Regions from separate parts of the Pseudomonas monachiensis genome, predicted to be linked through region 4. Evidence: predicted binding sites of a transcription regulator. Region 4 holds the regulator's gene; each other region holds the start of a gene.

Evidence for each region. Region 4 encodes sigma-54, which starts transcription at its own class of promoters, with help from an activator protein. Its sites were predicted from a motif close to ANTGGCATNNANNTTGCTNT; they were not measured.
Region 1: the regulator sigma-54 is predicted to act here: its motif matches at 1,026-1,045, upstream of glnA (type I glutamate--ammonia ligase).
Region 2: the regulator sigma-54 is predicted to act here: its motif matches at 3,302-3,321, upstream of glnK (P-II family nitrogen regulator).
Region 3: the regulator sigma-54 is predicted to act here: its motif matches at 2,648-2,667, upstream of ACMDB8_RS06905 (flagellar basal body rod protein FlgF).

Annotation. Positions count from the first base shown of each region.
Region 1 covers NZ_CP178857.1:256,180-261,427, reverse strand. Annotated here, with positions in the region: gene thiI (tRNA uracil 4-sulfurtransferase ThiI) at 1-811, opposite strand, end outside; gene glnA (type I glutamate--ammonia ligase) at 1,140-2,546, shown strand; gene ACMDB8_RS01135 (cupin domain-containing protein) at 2,725-3,147, shown strand; gene ACMDB8_RS01130 (DUF4124 domain-containing protein) at 3,173-3,688, shown strand; gene ACMDB8_RS01125 (DUF4124 domain-containing protein) at 3,685-4,305, shown strand; gene glnL (nitrogen regulation protein NR(II)) at 4,533-5,248, shown strand, end outside.
Region 2 covers NZ_CP178857.1:5,993,250-5,998,497, reverse strand. Annotated here, with positions in the region: gene ACMDB8_RS27105 (YifB family Mg chelatase-like AAA ATPase) at 1-538, opposite strand, end outside; gene ACMDB8_RS27100 (hypothetical protein) at 712-882, opposite strand; gene ACMDB8_RS27095 (hypothetical protein) at 919-1,452, opposite strand; gene ACMDB8_RS27090 (HigA family addiction module antitoxin) at 1,645-1,908, shown strand; gene ACMDB8_RS27085 (BRO-N domain-containing protein) at 1,920-2,444, opposite strand; gene ACMDB8_RS27080 (accessory factor UbiK family protein) at 2,848-3,108, opposite strand; gene glnK (P-II family nitrogen regulator) at 3,517-3,855, shown strand; gene ACMDB8_RS27070 (ammonium transporter) at 3,891-5,228, shown strand.
Region 3 covers NZ_CP178857.1:1,549,820-1,555,067, forward strand. Annotated here, with positions in the region: gene phhA (phenylalanine 4-monooxygenase) at 1-478, opposite strand, end outside; gene ACMDB8_RS06900 (sigma-54-dependent transcriptional regulator) at 896-2,458, shown strand; gene ACMDB8_RS06905 (flagellar basal body rod protein FlgF) at 2,722-3,462, shown strand; gene flgG (flagellar basal-body rod protein FlgG) at 3,508-4,293, shown strand; gene flgH (flagellar basal body L-ring protein FlgH) at 4,346-5,041, shown strand; gene ACMDB8_RS06920 (flagellar basal body P-ring protein FlgI) at 5,069-5,248, shown strand, end outside.
Region 4 covers NZ_CP178857.1:848,697-853,944, reverse strand. Annotated here, with positions in the region: gene lptA (lipopolysaccharide transport periplasmic protein LptA) at 1-29, shown strand, start outside; gene lptB (LPS export ABC transporter ATP-binding protein) at 29-754, shown strand; gene ACMDB8_RS03680 (RNA polymerase factor sigma-54) at 980-2,473, shown strand; gene hpf (ribosome hibernation-promoting factor, HPF/YfiA family) at 2,548-2,856, shown strand; gene ptsN (PTS IIA-like nitrogen regulatory protein PtsN) at 2,869-3,333, shown strand; gene rapZ (RNase adapter RapZ) at 3,336-4,193, shown strand; gene ACMDB8_RS03660 (HPr family phosphocarrier protein) at 4,209-4,481, shown strand; gene pmbA (metalloprotease PmbA) at 4,693-5,248, opposite strand, start outside.

The DNA of each region.
Region 1 (5,248 bases), 590 kb from region 4:
ACATCATACGCTTCAATACTACGCCCATATGACTGTTATCGACTTTGCCGAGAATTTCGCCCAGCACTTCTTCGAACGGCACACTGACAAATAGCACGCGCTGGGAGCTGCCGTACTTCTTCCAGATGAAATGCGCGACTTCCATGACGCCCAGTTCGTGGGCACGTCCGCCCAGATTGAAGAAGCAGAAATGCGCCATCAGGCCGCGGCGCATGATCTGGTAGGCCGCCACGGTGGAGTCGAAGCCACCGGACATCAGCACCAGGGTCTGCTCCAGCGCGCCCAGCGGATATCCGCCGATGCCGTTGTGCTGGCTGTGGATCACGAACAACCGTTGGTCGCGAACTTCGATCCGGACTTCGATTTCCGGCTTTTTCAGGTCGATCCCGGCGGCACCACACTGACGGCGCAACTGGCTGCCGACATATTTTTCGATATCGATCGAGCTGAACGGGTGCTTGCCGGCGCGCTTGCAACGTACCGAGAAGATCTTGCCGGCCAGTGCATCACCGTAGTGCTGCTTGCACTTTTCAACGATGTCGTCGAAATCGCCCAGCGGGTACTCATCGATTTGCAGGAAATGCGCGATGCCCGGCATGCAGCTCAGGCGTTCGCCCATCTCCTTCAAGGCCTTTGGGTCGCTGACACGGGTTTCCAGCTCGAGGTTGTCCCACACGCCGTTCACCACCACGGCCGGGTCCAGATCGCGGAGCACGGCACGGATGTTCTTGGCCAATTGACGGATGAAACGCATCCGTACCGGGCGGCTCTTGATGGTGATCTCGGGGAAGACTTTTACGATTAATTTCATGGAAACAGCGCGCGCATGGCCTGCCGAAAAAGGGGGGCGCGGATTATAGCGGAAATTGCTCAAGGTTTAACCAGTTAATGTGCAGAAGGTTTCGCGCGCACCAAAACAGGTCATTTGTAGGAAGCGGCGCCACATTACAGGGCGAGATTTTCTGCTTTAAAGCGCAATATGCCCCCGCAAGCGTGTTTTTGGGGCAAAAAACCCATGCTGGGGCACTGGCATGCAATTTGCTCCCTTGTGAGGCAGGTTGCCTTGGCAGAGTATTCGCGCCGGCATCACCCACATTTAAGGGCATCCACTACTAGCCCGAAGCCACCCGGAGGACACTATGTCGAAGTCGGTTCAACTCATCAAAGATCATGACGTCAAGTGGATTGATCTGCGCTTCACGGACACCAAAGGCACTCAGCACCACGTGACCATGCCGGCTCGCGATGCGCTGGATGACGACTTCTTCGAAGTCGGCAAAATGTTCGACGGTTCCTCCATCGCTGGCTGGAAAGGCATCGAAGCCTCCGACATGATCCTGATGCCGGACGACTCCACCGCCGTCCTGGATCCGTTCACCGAAGAACCGACCCTGATCCTGGTCTGCGACATCATCGAACCTTCGAGCATGCAAGGCTACGACCGCGACCCACGTGCGATCGCCAAGCGCGCCGAAGAGCACCTGAAAGCCACCGCTATCGGTGACACCGTATACGCAGGTCCAGAGCCAGAGTTCTTCATCTTCGACCAGGTGAAGTTCAAGTCCGACATTTCCGGCTCCATGTTCAAGATCTACTCCGAACAAGGTTCGTGGATGTCCGACCAGGACATCGAAGGCGGCAACAAAGGCCACCGTCCAGGCGTCAAAGGCGGCTACTTCCCGGTTCCGCCGTTCGACCATGACCACGAAATCCGTACCTCCATGTGCAACGCACTGGAAGAAATGGGCCTGACCGTCGAAGTTCACCACCACGAAGTGGCGACTGCCGGACAGAACGAAATCGGCGTCAAGTTCAACACCCTGGTGAAGAAAGCCGACGAAACCCAAACCCTGAAGTACGTCGTGCACAACGTTGCCGATGCCTACGGCCGTACCGCGACCTTCATGCCTAAGCCTCTGTACGGCGACAACGGCTCGGGTATGCACGTACACATGTCCATCTGGAAAGATGGCAAGAACACCTTCGCAGGCGAAGGCTATGCCGGCCTGTCCGACACCGCCCTGTACTTCATCGGCGGCATCATCAAGCACGGTAAGGCCCTGAACGGCTTCACCAACCCGGCAACCAACTCCTACAAGCGTCTGGTTCCAGGCTTCGAAGCTCCAGTGATGCTGGCCTACTCGGCTCGCAACCGCTCCGCTTCGATCCGTATTCCTTACGTGTCGAGCCCGAAAGCCCGCCGTATCGAAGCACGCTTCCCGGATCCGGCTGCCAACCCGTACCTGTGCTTCGCCGCACTGCTGATGGCTGGCCTGGACGGCATCCAGAACAAGATCCACCCTGGCGACGCTGCTGACAAAAACCTGTATGACCTGCCGCCTGAAGAGGCCAAAGAGATCCCACAAGTTTGCGGCAGCCTGAAAGAAGCCCTGGAAGAGCTGGACAAAGGTCGTGCGTTCCTGACCAAAGGCGGCGTTTTCAGCGACGACTTCATCGACGCTTACATCGCCCTGAAAAGCGAAGAAGAAATCAAGGTACGTACCTTCGTACACCCACTGGAATACGAGCTGTACTACAGCTGCTGATCCGGTAGCGTCGCAACACGCGGCGTGACAAAAAGAGGCCTCCTTCGGGAGGCCTTTTTTGTGGGCAACTTCCGACAATGAAACCCGACATCTCCTCGGGCACACACGGCATCGTCCGGCATCAACCAACTTGAATGACTCGTAGCCTGCTCACTACCTGCAATCAACGGATGGAATGATGAAAACCTTCCCACTCAAGACGCTACTGGCCGCTCTCACCACCTTCGCCCTCCTGGGCTGCAACACAATCCCCCAGCCGACAGAAATCAAACGGGAAATCCTGCTGCAAAGCAGCAAGTCGTGGGATAACACACCTTACATTCGCTACCCGGACGCCGCGCCCGAACTGACCGTGCTCAAACTCACGATCCCTGCCAATAGCAAACTCCCCTGGCACACTCATCCGATTCCCAACGCGGCTTACATCCTCTCTGGCGAGCTGATAGTCGAAGACAGGAACAGCGGCCAGACCCGGCGTATCAAACCAGGCGAAGCGCTGGCCGAAATGGTCAACATCACCCATCGCGGCGTCACCGGCGATGAACCGGTAGAACTTGTTGTGTTCTATGCTGGCAGCGAAGGCATTCCATTGGCGGAGTAGTCCTTGCTTCACACAGGAAGTCCGAATGCGGCCACTTTTACTCCTTCTACTGCTGTCCTTCATTTTTCCTGTGATGGCCCAAATCTACAGATACACCGATGCTGCCGGTAATACCGCCTACAGCAACCAACCGCCCGATGGCGTTGAAGCCCGGGCGGTGGATCTGCCACCACTCAACAGCATCGAGCGCCAACCACCCGGCGATCTTGCGCAACCTCAGGCAGGCAATATCCCCGAGCCAATCCACGGCGCCTACGAAAAACTGGAACTCACCGGCCTGCCCACCACAGAAGCGTTACGCGCCAACAATGGCACCTTCACGATAAACGTACTGATCAAACCGCACCTGCAACGCCCTCACCTGTTGCGCCTGCTGCTGGACGGTCAACCCTACGGCGAGCCAGGCAATGTACCGACCCTGCAACTGGTGAACATCGATCGCGGCGAACACCGTCTCGCCGTACAAGTGATCGATGGCGAAAATGTTGTGCAGCAGAGCCCGGCGGTGACATTCACCGTACAGCGGGTGCACAAGCCTTGAAGGCCTGGTTACTGATCGCCTGCCTGATCGCCCTGCCCGCCTCGGCAGAGGTCTTCATGTATCTCGATGCTCAGGGCAATCGGGTTTTCACCGACCAGCCCAAACCCGGCGACGCCAGGCGCGTACCACTGATAACGAGCAATCGAATAGCGGCCACTCCCACCAGTGCAGCGCCATCGCTTGCCCAGAGCAGCCCCGAAGTACAAGCGCTGTTCCACTATGAGGTGCTGCGCATCCTGATCCCGGAACCCGACGCAACCATCCGTAGCAACACCGGCGAAGTCATCATCAGCGCCACCAACGAACCCGCCCTGCAACCCGGCCACCGTTACCGGTTGCTGCTCGACGGCCAGCCCACCGCCGACCCCGGCCTGAGCCCGGTGTTCGCCTTGAGCAACATCGATCGCGGCAGCCATACCCTGTCCGTGGAAATCCTCGACGAACAGGGACGCATCGTCGAACGCACCGCCAGCCAGCCTTTCCACATGCAGCGCACGTCTCTCGCCCAGAAGCGCAGAATCAAACCCTGTGTCCTCGAAGACTACGGCCAGCGGCCGGAATGCCCGCTCAGCGACAAACCTGGCGAAGAAAAAAATCCTTTCCTGAGACTTTTCTAACCTCATTCAGGTTTGCGCACTATATTGGTGCAATAGCTTGCACCGCACTCACATTCCAACCCATTTTGGTTCGAAAGTACCCGCGAAAGCTGGCAGAACGCCACGCAAACGAGCGTCAAACGCCTGTTTCAGGCCTTGAGCGCTTCTTTTCGGAGCCTTGGTTTGGTTTTTGCATTTTGCCCGTACCAGCGTTTTTTTGCGCATGCTCTGCCCTAAAAGAGGTCCCGATGACCATTAGCGACGCGCTCCACCGTTTGCTACTCGACAACCTCACCACTGCCACCATCCTGCTCGACGCCGAACTGCGCCTCGAGTACATGAACCCGGCGGCGGAGATGCTGCTGGCCATCAGCGGTCAGCGCAGCCATGGACAGTTCATCAGTGAGTTGTTTACCGAATCGACCGAGGCGCTGAACTCGTTGCGCCAGGCCGTCGAGCAAGCGCACCCGTTCACCAAGCGCGAAGCGATGCTCACCGCCCTCACCGGCCAGACCCTGACCGTCGACTACGCGGTAACGCCGATCCTGAGCAACGGCGACACCATGCTGCTGCTCGAAGTCCACCCCCGTGACCGCCTGCTGCGGATCACCAAGGAAGAAGCACAGCTGTCGAAACAGGAAACCAGCAAGATGCTGGTGCGCGGCCTTGCCCATGAAATCAAGAACCCCCTGGGCGGGATACGCGGCGCGGCACAATTGCTGGCCCGGGAACTGCCGGAAGAAAGCCTGCGCGACTACACCAACGTCATCATCGAAGAAGCCGACCGCCTGCGTAACCTGGTGGACCGCATGCTCGGCTCCAACAAGCTGCCGTCGCTGGCCATGTGCAACATCCACGAAGTGCTTGAGCGTGTCTGCCATCTGGTGGAGGCCGAAAGCCAGGGCTGCATCACCTTGGTGCGCGACTACGATCCAAGCATTCCCGACGTCCTGATCGACCGCGA
Region 2 (5,248 bases), 1.1 Mb from region 4:
CATTGGAGGCGTAAGGCTCGATGGGTGTGTGCCCATTGAAATGCGCCACCGCCTGCAGCAGATGGTCCACTGCGATGACCTTCAACCCTGACGCCAGGCAGGCCTCTTCGGCATTCGCCTGCGGCACCATCAACCAGCGCCCGGCCTTGCGCGCCGCCAATGCCGCCGGCAGCACCCCACGGACGGGCCGCACTGCACCGGAAAGCGCCAGCTCCCCCAGGCACTCCACGTCATCCAGTGTCAGCGTCGGCACCTGCACGCTGGCCGAGAGAATCCCCAAGGCAATCGCCAGATCGAACCGCCCGCCATCCTTGGGCAAATCCGCGGGCGCCAGATTCAACGTGATCCGTCGCGCCGGAAATTGCAGCCCCGAATTGATGATCGCGCTGCGCACCCGGTCCTTGCTTTCCTTCACTGCGGCTTCAGGTAGACCGACCATTGTCAACGACGGCAAGCCGTTGGCCAGATGAACTTCTACGGTAACGGCAGGCGCTTCCACGCCCACCTGGGCGCGGCTGTGGACGATGGAGAGGGACATGGTCGTTCCTTGAAATTACGGGGAGCCGCTTCCTGCGGTTTTTCAAGGGTAGTCAGGAGATGAGCATTTCGCGTGGTGTCAGGGAAGGTGAATTTTCGCAGGATGTTGCGAGCTATCGCCGGACGGGCGGGCAGCAAAAAACCGCCATTCAAGCGGTTCTTTGGTAAACAGTTTCAGACTCTTTTACCGGCAAGTAAGCCCGGAGGTTCAAGGTCTTTGCCGTGAGCCGCAGCGACATCAAGAAATCGTTGTTGATTGGCTGAAATCTTGCCGCCTAGCCGAAGTGCTTCAGCATGATATTGAATAATGAGTAAAAGCTTGGCTTTTCGCTTTCTTTGAATCATGGACACCTCCTGTGCCTTGGAGTGAGATCGATACTATTAATCGTCCAGGTAAATGACAAGTCGATTGTTCTGGTCGAAGCTGAATCCGAGGTTCTGGTAGTAGGGGACGACATTTGGGCCAGGATCCTGAATCTCTATTTCTTTGCACCCCAGCATTCGTGCATAGGTATCTGTAGCCAGCAGTGCCATCGGAGCGATCAAGCCACGAAGAGGATGAGACCTGTCTGGGTGACCCTGCAAAAGAATGATCTTTATGCAAATAGCGCTTTTACGCGGAGTGGCATAACACAGACCACATAGTTTCTGTTCGTACCAGATGGCCAAATCCAGTCCCTTGGCATCTTTGCACTTCCAGTTCGACACGCTTTCCCATGGGAAGAGTGCAGCTTCCAACCACGGGAGGCAGGCAGTAATCGCAGCTGGAGTTATTGGGTCGAACCTAACCGCCTCGGTGTTGAGTTTCCTGGCCCGAGATTTACAGTCCTTGACGAACATTTTATATGCGAGCTTTCGTGCATCTGATTTGTAAGTCTGGTTTCGAAGTTCGGTGCCTTTTCCTTTTCTTCTCATTGCTGGCGTCTATCGAGTAACAAGGCGAAAAGCGTAAAGAAAAGGGTGAGGACTGATAAATCAGGCCGGAGCGCCGCTTTTTGTAGGACCCTGCCGAGAAAGATGAAGGACGTCGGTGAAAGAGCGTGGATGGTCTTGCCGGATGAAGGTTGCTGCTTATGATCTCGCTGAATGCAGCCTTAGGAGGCGTGAATGAACAGGAATGGGATGCGCCCGATTCATCCTGGCGAAATTCTCAGCGAGGAGTTTTTGAAGCCACTGGGCGTTACAACCGATGCTCTGGCTCGCTCGTTGAACGACCCGGAGGCGGAAATAAGCGATGTTGTGAATCAGCGGAGCGGTGTCAGTGTTGGTCTGGCGCAAAAGCTATCCATCAACCTGAACACCACGCCCGAGTTCTGGCTGAATCTGCAATCGACCTACGAGTTGCGCTCGGCCCAGATCGAGCGTGGTTGAACGTTAAATATTCAAAGCGACTGCAAGACGAGTGAAGCCCGCTTCCACCACGGTTTTACCGGGCGTCTTGCCTGCTCCTGCTCTGTCATCATCTGCGGCACATCCTGCAACCGAATCCACGGCTGGTTGTTCCAGTGCAGCAGGCTCAACGACATTTCCGGCCAGTTGAGCAGGCTCAGTTGCGGGCGTTCGGTTGTGGTGGGGTATTGGGCATCTCGCAGGGCGGGAACAACTTCGTGGGTGAGCCATTCACGCAGAGCTCGGTACTCGGGGCAGTAGTGGTAGACCAGTAATGCGTAGACGCCGGATTCGCTGACCAGCAGGGTGTTTTCGATATGTCCGTGGATGAGGGTTTTGGCTGTTTGGTATTGGTCGGGGTCGAGTTTTCGGACTTGGCGGTCGTTGAGGTAGATGCGTAGCAGTCGCCCTAGGTCGCGGGCGCTGAACCAGGGTTGGTTTTGTATAAGGAGGGCGTGGAGGTGGAGTTTGTGGCGGGTGAAGACTTGCGGAATCAGGTAAGCATCATCTCGATTCATTGATACAGCTCCTTTTGCTTAAGGGCTGCCGGCAATTGTCGCCAAACAATTGGGTGGCAGTTGTACGCGGGTTGGCGAACCGGAGCAAAAGGAACCCGGCAGACCCGGAGATCTCCCACGCACAACCGCCATGACTTGCGTCGATGGTCGTCATGCTCCTTTAGCTTCCGGGTCGCCAAACCCAGTGCTGAACATTCAGCTGAGGGTGAGCTTAGGAACCGGAGATCTGCGGCGCAATCGGACGGCGGTGTGATGTTTGTAGGACGTTGCCGGGATTGTTGCGGGGCTTGCGATCAAAAGATCACAGCCTGCGGCAGCTCCTACAGGTGAAGTGCAAGGTCGTGCCGACCTTCAATCGCGAGCAGGCTCGCTCCCACAGGGGGACTGCATTTCACATCAGAATTTATTCAGTCGGCGGATTCAGCTTCGCTTCCAGCTCCGCCACCTTCGCCTCAAGGCTCTCCAGCCGAGCCCGCGTGCGTGCCAGCACGACCATCTGGCTATCGAATTCTTCCCGGCTCACCAGATCCAGTTTGCTGAAGCCGCTCTGCAGCAGCATTTTGAACTGGCTTTCGATTTCAGCTTTCGGCAGAGGCGTGTCGCCGCTGAAGAGGCGGGAGGCGGTGCCGGTGAGGGCGTCGAGGAAGTCTTTTGGCGCGAGCATGGGCAATGTCCTGGAAACAATGACGGGCAGTGTATCACGCAGTGTCTATAGTCATTTGCGCGGGCAAGGGATGCACACTTTTCGCGCATGGGGACGGACGGTGTCGCACCGTTGTTGTGCGTATCGCGTCGGGTGTTGTTGCGAAGTAGCAGTCATCTGCGGGTAAAGGCTTGAAAACAGTAGTTTTTGTGGAGATGGCAAGCTTTCTGCTTAGACCCTGATGACCCATGCACTGATGCAGTCACTGTGACGAACGCAGTGCGCCAAGCGAAGCGGGGGAGTGTTTCGTGAGGAGCGTCGGACGGGCAGGTCAGGGCCGACGATGCGTTACAAAGCCAGGCACTGCGCTTAGACTTGAGACGGGTTTGTTTTCCTGGGGCAAGTCCACCAATTCGGGAGAGAGTTTTCATGAAGCTAGTCACTGCCATCATCAAGCCGTTCAAGCTGGACGACGTACGCGAGTCGCTGTCCGAGATCGGCGTGCAGGGCATTACCGTCACTGAAGTCAAAGGCTTTGGTCGGCAGAAGGGTCACACCGAGCTGTATCGCGGCGCGGAATACGTGGTCGATTTCCTGCCCAAGGTGAAGATCGACGTCGCCATCGACGACAAGGATCTGGACCGGGTAATCGAGGCCATCACCAAGGCTGCCAACACCGGCAAGATCGGTGACGGCAAGATCTTCGTGGTCAATCTGGAACAGGCGATTCGCATCCGTACCGGCGAAACCGATACCGACGCAATCTAAGCCGCCACAAACCCAACGCCCCAGGAGAAAACAATATGACTCTGCGTAAATTCGCAGGGCTAGGAGCCCTGTTGTCCATCGTAATGCCCAGCCTTGCTCTGGCGGCAGACGAAGTGGCGGCCCCAGTCCTCAACTCCGGCGACACCGCCTGGATGATGACCTCGACGGCCTTGGTGCTGTTTATGACCATTCCCGGCCTCGCGCTGTTCTACGGCGGCATGGTTCGGTCGAAAAACATTCTTTCCGTGATGATGCAGTGCTTCGCCATTACCGGTCTGATCAGCGTCCTGTGGGTCATTTATGGCTACAGCATCGCGTTCGACACCACGGGCATGGAGCAAGGCGTCGTCAACTTCAACTCGTTCTTCGGCGGCATGGGCAAGGCATTCCTCGCCGGCATCACGCCAGCCAGCCTGACCGGCCCTGCGGCGCTGTTCCCTGAGGCGGTATTCGTCACCTTCCAGATGACCTTCGCGATCATCACCCCGGCGCTGATCGTCGGTGCGTTCGCCGAGCGGATGAAGTTCTCCGCGATGCTGGTGTTCATGGGCATCTGGTTCACCCTGGTGTATGCGCCGATCGCACACATGGTCTGGTCCGGCAACGGCGGCCTGATGTGGGACTGGGGCGTGCTCGATTTCGCCGGCGGTACAGTGGTGCACATCAACGCCGGTGTGGCTGGTCTGGTTGCCTGCCTGGTGTTGGGCAAGCGCAAGGGCTTTCCGACCACGCCGATGGCTCCGCACAACCTCGGTTACACCCTGATGGGCGCGGCCATGCTGTGGGTCGGCTGGTTCGGTTTCAACGCCGGTTCCGCCGCTGCGGCCAATGGCACCGCCGGCATGGCGATGCTGGTAACTCAGATTGCTACCGCCGCTGCCGCACTGGGCTGGATGTTTGCCGAGTGGCTCACCCACGGCAAGCCTAGCGCACTGGGCATCGCTTCGGGCGTGGTTGCCGGTCTGGTGGCAATCACCCCGGCTGCCGGCACTGTCGGCCCGATGGGCGCGCTGGTAATCGGTCTGGCGGCTGGCGTGGTGTGCTTCTTCTGCGCCACCACCCTCAAGCGCAAGCTCGGCTATGACGACTCCCTGGACGCCTTCGGTGTGCACGGTATCGGCGGTATCCTCGGCGCAATCCTGACCGGTGTGTTCGCTGCTCCGTCCCTGGGTGGCTTCGGCACCGTGACCGACATCGCCGCGCAAGTGTGGATTCAGTGCAAAGGCGTGGGCTTCACGGTGATCTACACCGCGATCGCTACATACATCATCCTCAAGGTGCTGGATGCGGTCATGGGCTTGCGTATCAACGAAGAAGAAGAGGCGGTCGGCATCGATCTGGCGCTTCACAACGAACGCGGCTACAACTTGTAAGCAAGCGCTAAAAAAACTGC
Region 3 (5,248 bases), 700 kb from region 4:
GGCGCGCCAGGTACACGCGTTCTTCCTTGGTCGCCTCGAGGCCGAGCTTGCCGTAGGTGTGGGTGAATTCAGCGAACCACGGGTTGGTCAGCAGCGGGCAGTGACCGAAGATCTCGTGGAAAATGTCCGGCTCTTGCAGGTAGTCCAGTTCTTCGCGGGTGCGAATAAAGGTCGCCACTGGAAACTGCTTGCTGGCCAGCAATTCGAAAAAGGTCTGGAAGGGAATCAGTGCGGGAACCCGGGCAACCTGCCAGCCGGTGGTTTCACCGAGGACCTTGTTGATTTCGCCGAGTTGAGGAATGCGGTCGTGGGGCAGTCCGAGTTTTTCGATACCGTCCAGGTACTCCTGGCACGCACGCCCTTCGATCACTTTCAGTTGACGGGTGATCAGCGTGTTCCACACCGCGTGTTCTTCGGCGGGGTAGTCGATAAAACCTTGCGCATCGGGCTCGCGAGCCACGTATTGCGTCTGCTTCATGCTGCTCTCCTGCTAGGGGATTTCGTTCTTGTTATGTACTGCTATGGACCTAGAAATACCCCAAGGATTGCATTGTTGCAGCAGGTGAGCAGCGACACGCGTAGGAAAAAACCGTAAATTTCGTAAAGTTTTCGTTACGAATTGGTCGCGATCGCGCAGCTATTGAGATTTCCCGGTTTGAAAAACGCTTTGCCTGTCACATAATCTTGACGACTATCTGAGCGACTCGAAAGAAAAATGCGATCGAGCGCGCACCGCAATACCCCTGTGGGAGCGGGCTTGCTCGCGAAAGCGCTGGCACGTCCAACATTGATGTATCAGGCAGGCCGCCTTCGCGAGCAAGTCGAATCGTCGCACCGCCATTCCCATAGGGTTTGCGTTGATACCAACCTTATTCATCGCTTTTCGGGTCTTTATATGCGTATCAAAGTCCACTGCCAGAACCGCATCGGCATCCTGCGCGACATTCTCAACCTGTTGGTGGAGTACGGGATCAACGTGGCCCGCGGTGAGGTGGGCGGTGAGCATGGCAACGCCATCTACCTGCATTGCCCGAACCTGATCAACATTCAGTTCCAGGCCTTGCGTCCGAAATTTGAAGCGATTGCCGGGGTGTTTGGCGTCAAGCGTGTAGGACTGATGCCCAGCGAGCGTCGGCACATGGAGCTCAATGCACTGCTTGGTGCGCTGGAATTCCCTGTGTTGTCGATCGACATGGGCGGTTCCATCGTCGCGGCCAACCGGGCAGCGGCGCAGTTGCTCGGGGTGCGGGTCGACGAAGTGCCGGGGATTCCCCTGTCGCGCTACGCCGAGGATTTCGATTTGCCGGAACTGGTGCGTGCCAACAAGTCGCGGATCAACGGGTTGCGGGTCAAGGTCAAGGGCGATGTGTTCCTGGCCGACATCGCGCCGCTGCAATCGGAGCATGACGACAGCGAGGCCATGGCTGGCGCGGTGCTGACGCTGCACCGCGCCGACCGGGTGGGCGAGCGCATCTACAACGTGCGCAAGCAGGAGCTGCGTGGTTTCGACAGCATCTTCCAAAGCTCGAAAGTCATGGCCGCCGTGGTGCGCGAAGCCCGGCGCATGGCGCCGCTGGATGCGCCGCTGTTAATAGAAGGGGAGACTGGCACCGGCAAGGAATTGCTGGCGCGGGCCTGCCATCTGGCCAGTCCTCGTGGGCAATCGCCGTTGATGGCGCTCAACTGCGCCGGTCTGCCAGAGTCCATGGCCGAGACGGAATTGTTCGGTTACGGCCCCGGTGCATTCGAAGGGGCGCGGGCCGAAGGCAAGCTCGGGCTGCTGGAACTGACGGCGGGCGGTACGCTGTTTCTCGATGGCGTCGGGGAGATGAGCCCGCGCTTGCAGGTGAAATTGCTGCGCTTCCTGCAGGACGGCTGCTTCCGCCGTGTAGGCAGTGATGAAGAGGTCTACCTCGACGTGCGAGTGATCTGCGCGACCCAGGTCGACCTGTCCGAATTGTGCGCTCGCGGCGAGTTCCGCCAGGACCTCTATCACCGCTTGAATGTGTTGTCGCTGCACATCCCGCCGTTGCGCGAATGCCTCGACGGTTTGACGCCGCTGGTGGAGCACTTCCTCGACCAGGCCAGCCGGCAGATTGGTTGCCCGCTGCCGAAACTGGCCCCGGCGGCCATGGAGCGGCTCAGTCATTACCATTGGCCGGGTAACGTACGGCAACTGGAGAACGTGCTGTTCCAGGCGGTTTCCCTGTGCGACGGCGGCACGGTCAAGGCCGAGCACATTCGTTTGCCGGACTATGGCGTGCGTCAGCCCCTTGGCGACTTTTCGCTGGAAGGAGGGCTGGACGAGATCGTTGGACGTTTCGAGAAGGCGGTGCTGGAGCGGCTGTATTCCGAGCATCCGAGCAGTCGGCAACTGGGCAAGCGCCTGGGGGTTTCGCATACCACCATTGCCAACAAGTTGCGTGAGTATGAGGTGGGTAAGGACAACAGCATTTAAGATCAAAAGATCGCAGCCTTCGGCAGCTCCTACGTCGAACCCTGTAGGAGCTGCCGAAGGCTGCGATCTTTTGATCCGTTGCCGCGAAGCGGCATGACACCGCCGGTTTTTCGTCTCTGATACAAATCACCATTCCCTTCTGATTCCTCAAAGTCCCCTGTTTGCCGGGCCTCGCGCTGCCAAAAACAAGTTGGTCTGCAAATTGCTTATGGCTCAGCAGTACAGCAGTGGACGGCAAACGTCCGGCAGGCAGAGGAACAATTGTGGACAAGTACCTTTATGTGGCAATGACCGGCGCCAGCCAGAATGCACTGGCGCAAAAGGCTCATGCCAACAACCTCGCGAACATCTCCACCAACGGTTTCCAGAAAGACCTGGAGCAAGCCCGTTCGATGCCGGTGTTCGGTGACAGCTTTCCGGCGCGTGCGTTTGCCATGTCCGAACGCCCGGGCACGGATTTCTCCCCTGGTTCACTGGTGGAAACCGGTCGCGACCTCGACGTTGCCGTGCAAGGCAACGGCTGGATTGCCGTGCAGACGCCCGATGGCACTGAAAGCTACGTGCGCACCGGCAGCCTGAACGTTGACGCCCTGGGCGTGTTGCGCGCCGGCAACGGCATGCCGGTCATAGGCAATGGCGGGCCGATTGCCGTACCGCCGGAGCAGCAGATCGAAGTCGGCGAGGATGGCACCATCAGCATCCGTGCGTTGGGCGAAGGTCCCCGGGTGATGGCGGAAGTCGACCGCATCAAGCTGGTCAACCCGGACCTCAAGAACATGACCAAGGGTCTGGATGGTTCGATCCATACCAAGGACGGCCAACCGGCGCAGGCCGATGCCAACGTCAAGCTGGTGTCCGGTTTCCTCGAGTCGAGCAACGTCAATGCCGTGGAAGAGATGACCTCGGTACTGGCCTTGGCCAAGCAGTTCGAGCTGCACATCAAGATGATGAACACCGCCAAAGACGATGACCAGGCCATGGCTCGGGTCTTGCAGATCAGCTAATTACCAGAACGTCGCGCCGTAAAACAGGCGCACGAGGAGAATCGAATGCTTCCGGCTCTATGGGTTGCCAAGACAGGTCTGTCCGCCCAGGACACCAACCTGACGACCATTTCCAACAACCTGGCCAACGTGTCGACCACGGGTTTCAAACGTGACCGCGCCGAGTTCCAGGATTTGCTCTACCAGATCAAGCGCCAGCCTGGCGCCCAGTCGACCCAGGACAGCGAACTGCCGTCGGGCCTGCAACTGGGTACCGGTGTGCGCATCGTCGGCACCCAGAAAAACTTCACCGCCGGCAGCTTGCAAACCACCGAGCAGCCGCTGGACATGGCCATCGACGGTCGCGGTTTCTTCCAGATCCTGCAACCGGACGGCACCACGTCCTATACCCGTGACGGTACGTTCCACCTGGACTCCAACGGCCAGATCGTCAATGCCAGCGGCTTTGCCCTGGAGCCGGCCATTGTCATTCCGAACGAAGCGCAGACCTTCACGGTCGGCCGCGACGGCACCGTGTCCATCACCGTTGCCGGCAACCCGGCAGCCCAGGTGATCGGCAACCTGCAAACCGCCGACTTCATCAACCCGGCCGGCCTGCAGGCCGTGGGCAACAACCTGTTCCTGGAAACCGCCGCCAGCGGCGCGCCGCAAGTCGGCACTCCGGGCCTGAACGGTTTCGGCTCCACGCTGCAGAACACCCTGGAAACGTCCAACGTCAGCACCGTTGAGGAGATGGTCAACATGATCACCACCCAGCGCGCCTACGAGATGAACTCCAAGGTGATCTCCACCGCCGACCAGATGCTCTCGTTCGTAACGCAGAATCTGTAATCAAGTCTATGTGGCGGCCATTGGGCCGCCTGCAACACCGTGAGGTAGGGTCATGAATCGCTATGTATTTGTTCTGGCACTGAGTGGGATCACCGCGCTCGCAGGTTGCGTACCTGCGACGCCCAAGCCCAATGACCCTTACTACGCTCCGGTGTTGCCGCGCACGCCGTTGCCGGCGGCCGCGAACAATGGCTCGATCTATCAGGCCGGTTTCGAACAGAACCTGTACACCGACCGCAAGGCGTTCCGGATCGGTGACATCATCACCATCACCCTGAACGAAAGGACCCAGGCCAGCAAAAACGCCAACTCGCAAATTGGCAAGAACAGCAAGGCCAACATCGGCCTGAGTTCGCTGTTCGGCAGCAGCGCCACCACCAACAACCCGTTCGGCGATGGCGACCTGAGCCTGAGTGCCAGCTACGAAGGTGACCGCGCGACCAAGGGTGACAGCAAGGCGGCTCAGGGCAACACCCTGACCGGTTCGATCACGGTCACCGTCGCCGATGTGTTGCCCAACGGCATCATCGCGGTACGCGGCGAAAAGTGGATGACCCTCAATACCGGCGACGAGCTGGTGCGGATTGCCGGCCTGGTTCGCGCCGATGACATCGCCACCGACAATACCGTGCCGTCGACCCGTGTCGCCGATGCGCGCATCACCTACTCGGGCACCGGTTCGTTTGCCGATGCGAGTCAGCCAGGCTGGTTCGACCGTTTCTTCCTCAGCCCGCTGTTCCCTTTCTAGGTGGCTACGTTGAATTTCAGAAGTCTCATGATGGCTGCGTTCCTGATGTCCGCAGCGTTCAACGTTCAAGCCGAGCGCCTGAAGGACATCGCCAGCATTTCCGGCGTGCGTTCCAACCAATTGATCGGCTACGGCCTGGTGGTCGGGCTAAACGGCACCGGCGACCAGACGACGCAGACCCCGTTCACCCTGCAGACCTTCAACAAC
Region 4 (5,248 bases):
AGAAAACCGACGAGAAAAAGGCCCAGTAATGGCAACTCTGAAAGCTCAGCATCTGGCCAAGAGCTACAAGAGCCGCCAGGTCGTGCGTGATGTCAGCCTGTCCATCGACAGCGGCCAGATCGTCGGCCTGCTTGGCCCGAACGGCGCCGGCAAGACCACCTGCTTCTACATGATCGTCGGCCTGGTGCAAGCCGACCAGGGCCGCGTCCTGATCGATGACCTGGACGTCAGCCACCAGCCGATGCACGGCCGCGCAAAGGCCGGTATCGGTTACTTGCCGCAGGAAGCATCGATCTTTCGCAAGCTGTCGGTGGCCGACAACATCATGGCCATCCTCGAGACCCGCAAGGAACTCGACAAGGCCGGCCGTCGCAAGGAACTGGAAAGCCTGCTGCAGGAATTCCACATCAGCCACATCCGCGACAACCTGGGCATGAGCCTGTCCGGCGGCGAGCGTCGTCGCGTGGAAATCGCCCGCGCCCTGGCCACCAACCCGAAATTCATCCTCCTCGACGAACCCTTCGCCGGCGTGGACCCGATTTCGGTCGGCGACATCAAGCAGATCATTCACCACCTCAAGGCCAAGGGCATTGGCGTGCTGATCACGGACCACAACGTTCGTGAAACCCTGGATATCTGTGAAACCGCCTACATCGTCAATGACGGCCAACTGATCGCCGAGGGCGACGCAGAGACCATCCTGGCCAACGACCTGGTCAAGGAAGTGTATCTGGGCCATGAGTTCCGCCTGTAAGCACTGAGTCGTGCCCAGGCCATCGCCCGGGCACTCACCGTGCCGACAAGCGTGGTCAGCCCTCAACAAGGGCAGCGCAGCAACACCGCTTTATAGTTTTTTATTGTTACAGCGCTCTAGGCAAACCCTTTAGTTTCAGGCATATAATTTGCTTAAGTTTGGCGCCCCGGCGCCCTGTAGTGGATGGCGCATGTGCGCCGGCGAATAAGGTGTTAAGCCCCTGCCATGAAACCATCGCTAGTCTTGAGAATGGGCCAGCAGCTGACGATGACACCGCAGCTGCAACAGGCCATCCGCCTGCTCCAATTGTCGACCCTGGACCTGCAACAGGAAATCCAGGAGGCCCTGGAGTCAAATCCGATGCTCGAACGCCAGGAAGAAGGCGACGACTTCGACAATTCCGATCCCTTGGCCGACAACGCCGAACAAAAGCCCAACACTGACATCCAGGAACCTTCCTATCAGGAAAGCGCCCCGACGGTTGATAACCTCGATGAGGGTGACTGGAACGAGCGTATCCCCAACGAACTCCCCGTCGACACCGCGTGGGAAGACGTTTACCAGACCAGCGCCAGCAGCCTGCCCAGCAATGATGATGACGAGTGGGACTTCACCACCCGCACCTCGGCCGGCGAAAGCCTGCAGAGCCACTTGCTGTGGCAACTGAACCTGGCCCCGATGTCCGACACCGATCGCCTGATCGCCGTGACCCTGATCGACTGCATCAACAATCAGGGCTACCTGGACGAAACCCTCGAGGAAATCCTCGAAGCCTTCGACCCGGAACTGGACATCGAACTGGACGAGATCGAAGCCGTCCTGCACCGCATCCAGCAATTCGAGCCAGCCGGCATCGGCGCCCGCAACCTCGGTGAATGCCTGCTGCTGCAATTGCGCCAGCTGCCTGCCAAGACCCCTTGGCTGGCCGAAGCCAAGCGCCTGGTCAGCGATTACATCGACCTGCTTGGCAGCCGTGACTACAGCCAGTTGATGCGCCGCATGAAGCTCAAGGAAGACGAACTGCGCCAGGTCATCGAGCTGGTCCAGAGCCTAAACCCGCGCCCGGGCTCGCAGATCGAGTCCACCGAAGCCGAGTACGTCGTTCCTGACGTCATCGTGCGCAAGGACAACGAGCGCTGGCTGGTGGAACTCAATCAGGAGTCGGTGCCACGGCTGCGGGTCAATGCCCAGTACGCCGGTTTCGTGCGCCGCGCCGACACCAGCGCCGACAATACCTTCATGCGCAATCAGCTGCAGGAAGCCCGCTGGTTCATCAAGAGCCTGCAGAGCCGCAATGAAACCCTGATGAAGGTTGCCACCCAGATCGTCGAGCATCAGCGCGGCTTCCTGGAGTACGGCGACGAAGCCATGAAGCCGCTGGTCCTGCATGACATCGCCGAAGCGGTCGGCATGCATGAATCGACGATTTCACGGGTGACCACCCAGAAATTCATGCACACCCCCCGGGGCATTTATGAACTGAAGTACTTTTTTTCCAGTCACGTAAGCACCTCCGAAGGCGGCGAATGCTCGTCCACGGCGATCCGGGCGATCATCAAAAAACTGGTTGCAGCGGAAAATCAGAAAAAGCCGTTGAGTGACAGCAAGATCGCTGGTTTACTGGAGGCACAAGGCATTCAGGTGGCTCGCCGCACCGTCGCCAAGTACCGCGAATCCCTCGGGATCGCGCCTTCGAGCGAACGCAAGCGGTTGATGTAGGGCCACGCCACAGCGTTCCAGTGGTAGATCATCTGGTCTACCGCTTTATGCACTGGCAACGAAGGAGAAGCTGTATGCAAGTCAACATCAGTGGACACCAACTGGAAGTGACCGAACCTCTTCGCACCTACATCGGCGAAAAACTCGAACGATTGGAGCGACATTTCGACAAGATCACTAATGTGCAGGTCACGATGACCGTCGAAAAACTGAAGCAGAAAATCGAAGCCACGCTGCATATTCCCGGGAATGAAGTGGTCGCCAACGCGGAGCATACCGATATGTACGCCGCGATCGACGCACTCACCGACAAGCTGGATAAACAACTCAAAAAGCATAAGGAAAAGACCCAGAGCCTCCTACAGGGCGCAACCGGTCGTTAACACTCCCTACCCATGATCCGACTTGAAAGTATCCTGACCCCCGGCCGTTCCCTGGTGAACGTGCCGGGAGGCAGTAAAAAGAAAGCCCTCGAACAAATTGCCAATCTGATCGCCCGCGAAGTGCCGGCCCTGGAGATGCAAGATGTCTTCGAGGCACTGATTGCTCGTGAAAAACTCGGTTCCACCGGGTTTGGTAACGGCATCGCCATTCCACATTGCCGTCTCAAGGGCTGTGTTTCGCCCATCAGTGCATTGATGCACCTGGACGCCCCTATCGATTTCGACGCCATCGATGGTGCGCCGGTTGACCTGCTGTTCGTGCTGCTGGTCCCGGAAGCCGCCACCGATGCGCACCTTGAGCTGCTGCGACAGATCGCCAGCATGCTCGACCGCAAGGACGTGCGTGAAAAGCTGCGTAGTGCTGCAAGTAACGAAGCCCTGTATCAGGTTGTCCTGAACGAGCAAAACGGTCAGTAATCATGCGCTTGATCATCGTCAGTGGCCGTTCCGGCTCAGGTAAAAGTACCGCCCTCAACGTACTTGAGGATAACGGCTACTACTGCATCGACAACCTGCCCGCCGGCCTGCTGCCGGAGCTGGCCGAGCGCGCCCTGGTTCATACCGAGATGTTGCAGCCGCTGGTCGCCGTTTCCATTGACGCGCGCAACCTGCCAAGCCACCTGTCACGCTTTCCCGACCTGCTCGAGGAAGTCCGTGCCCGCCACATCCAGTGCGATGTGCTGTATCTGGACGCCGACGAAGAAACCCTGCTCAAGCGCTTCTCGGAAACCCGCCGACGCCACCCCCTGAGCAACGCCAACCGTTCGCTGGCCGAAGCCATCAACGTTGAGAGCGCCCTGCTCGGGCCGATTGCCGACCTTGCCGATCTCAAGATCAACACCACCAGCCTGAACCTGTACCAGCTGCGCGACGCCATCAAACTGCGCCTGTTGAATCAGCCCGAGCCGGGAACTGCCTTCCTGGTCGAGTCCTTCGGCTTCAAGCGCGGCATGCCGGTGGACGCCGACCTGGTTTTCGATGTGCGCTGCCTGCCAAACCCTTACTGGAAACCGGAATTGCGCGAGCAGTCCGGGCTCGATCAACCGGTTGCCGAATACCTGGCGGCACAGCCGGATGTCGAAGAGATGTTTCAGGACATTTCCACATACCTGCTAAAGTGGCTGCCTCGTTTTGCCGCCAGCAACCGCGCCTACGTCACCATTGCCATTGGCTGCACTGGCGGACATCACCGTTCCGTCTACCTGACCGAGCGTCTGGGGCAGACGCTGCAACAATCCCTGAAGAACGTCCAGGTCCGCCACCGCGACCTCAGCTAAAGGATTCACATCGCGATGCCTGCTCTGGAAATCGAAATCATCAATAAATTGGGCCTGCACGCTCGCGCTTCTGCAAAATTCGTTGGGGTAGCGGGTCAGTTCCCGTGCCAGATCCGGGCCGGTCGGACACCAGAGTCCATGGTCGATGGCAAAAGCATCATGGCGATGATGATGCTGGCTGCCGGCAAAGGCACCACGATCCACTTGAGCACCGAAGGCGAGCAGGAACAGGAAGCGCTGGATGCGCTGGTGGCGTTGATCAACAACTTCTTCGACGAAGGCGAATAAAAGCTACAGAAAAGAAGATAGGCCCAGCCGTTGCAGGAGCGAGCCTGCTCCGGGCGGCGTTCCGACGATGGCATCACCACTTTCAACTTCAATGTCGCCTGACACTCCGCTTCGCGAGCAAGCTCGCTCCTGCAAGGGGTTTGCCGTGTAGTAATAAAAAAGGCGCGCCACCCAATGGGTGACGCGCCTTTTTTTGTACAGCGGCCGAGGCTTAGCTACCCGCCACCGTCATCCGCTCGATCAGCACCGAACCTGTGCGAATGTTGCTGCGCAATTCAAGATCGTTACCCACGGCCACGATCTGCTTGAACATGTCGCGCATGTTGCCGGCGATGGTCACTTCCTGCACCGCGAACTGGATTTCACCGTTCTCGACCCAGTAACCCGCTGCACCACGGGAGTAATCGCCGGTCACCATGTTGAGGCCCTGCCCCATCAATTCAGTCACCAGCAAGCCACGTCCCATGCGCCGCAGCAAGGCGGCCTGGTCTTCGTCGCCATGGGTGACGAACAGGTTGTGCACGCCGCCGGCGTTAGCCGTGCTCGGCATGCCGAGCTTGCGGCCGGAATAGGTGCCGAGGATATACGACACCAACTCGCCTTTTTCGACGAACGGTTTGGCGTAGGTTGCCAAACCATCACCGTCGAACGCTGCGCTGCCCATGGCACGCATCAGATGCGGACGCTCGTCGATGGTCAGCCACTCCGGAAACAGCTTCTGCCCGAGAGTGCCCTCAAGGAACGAAGACTTGCGATACAGGCTGCCG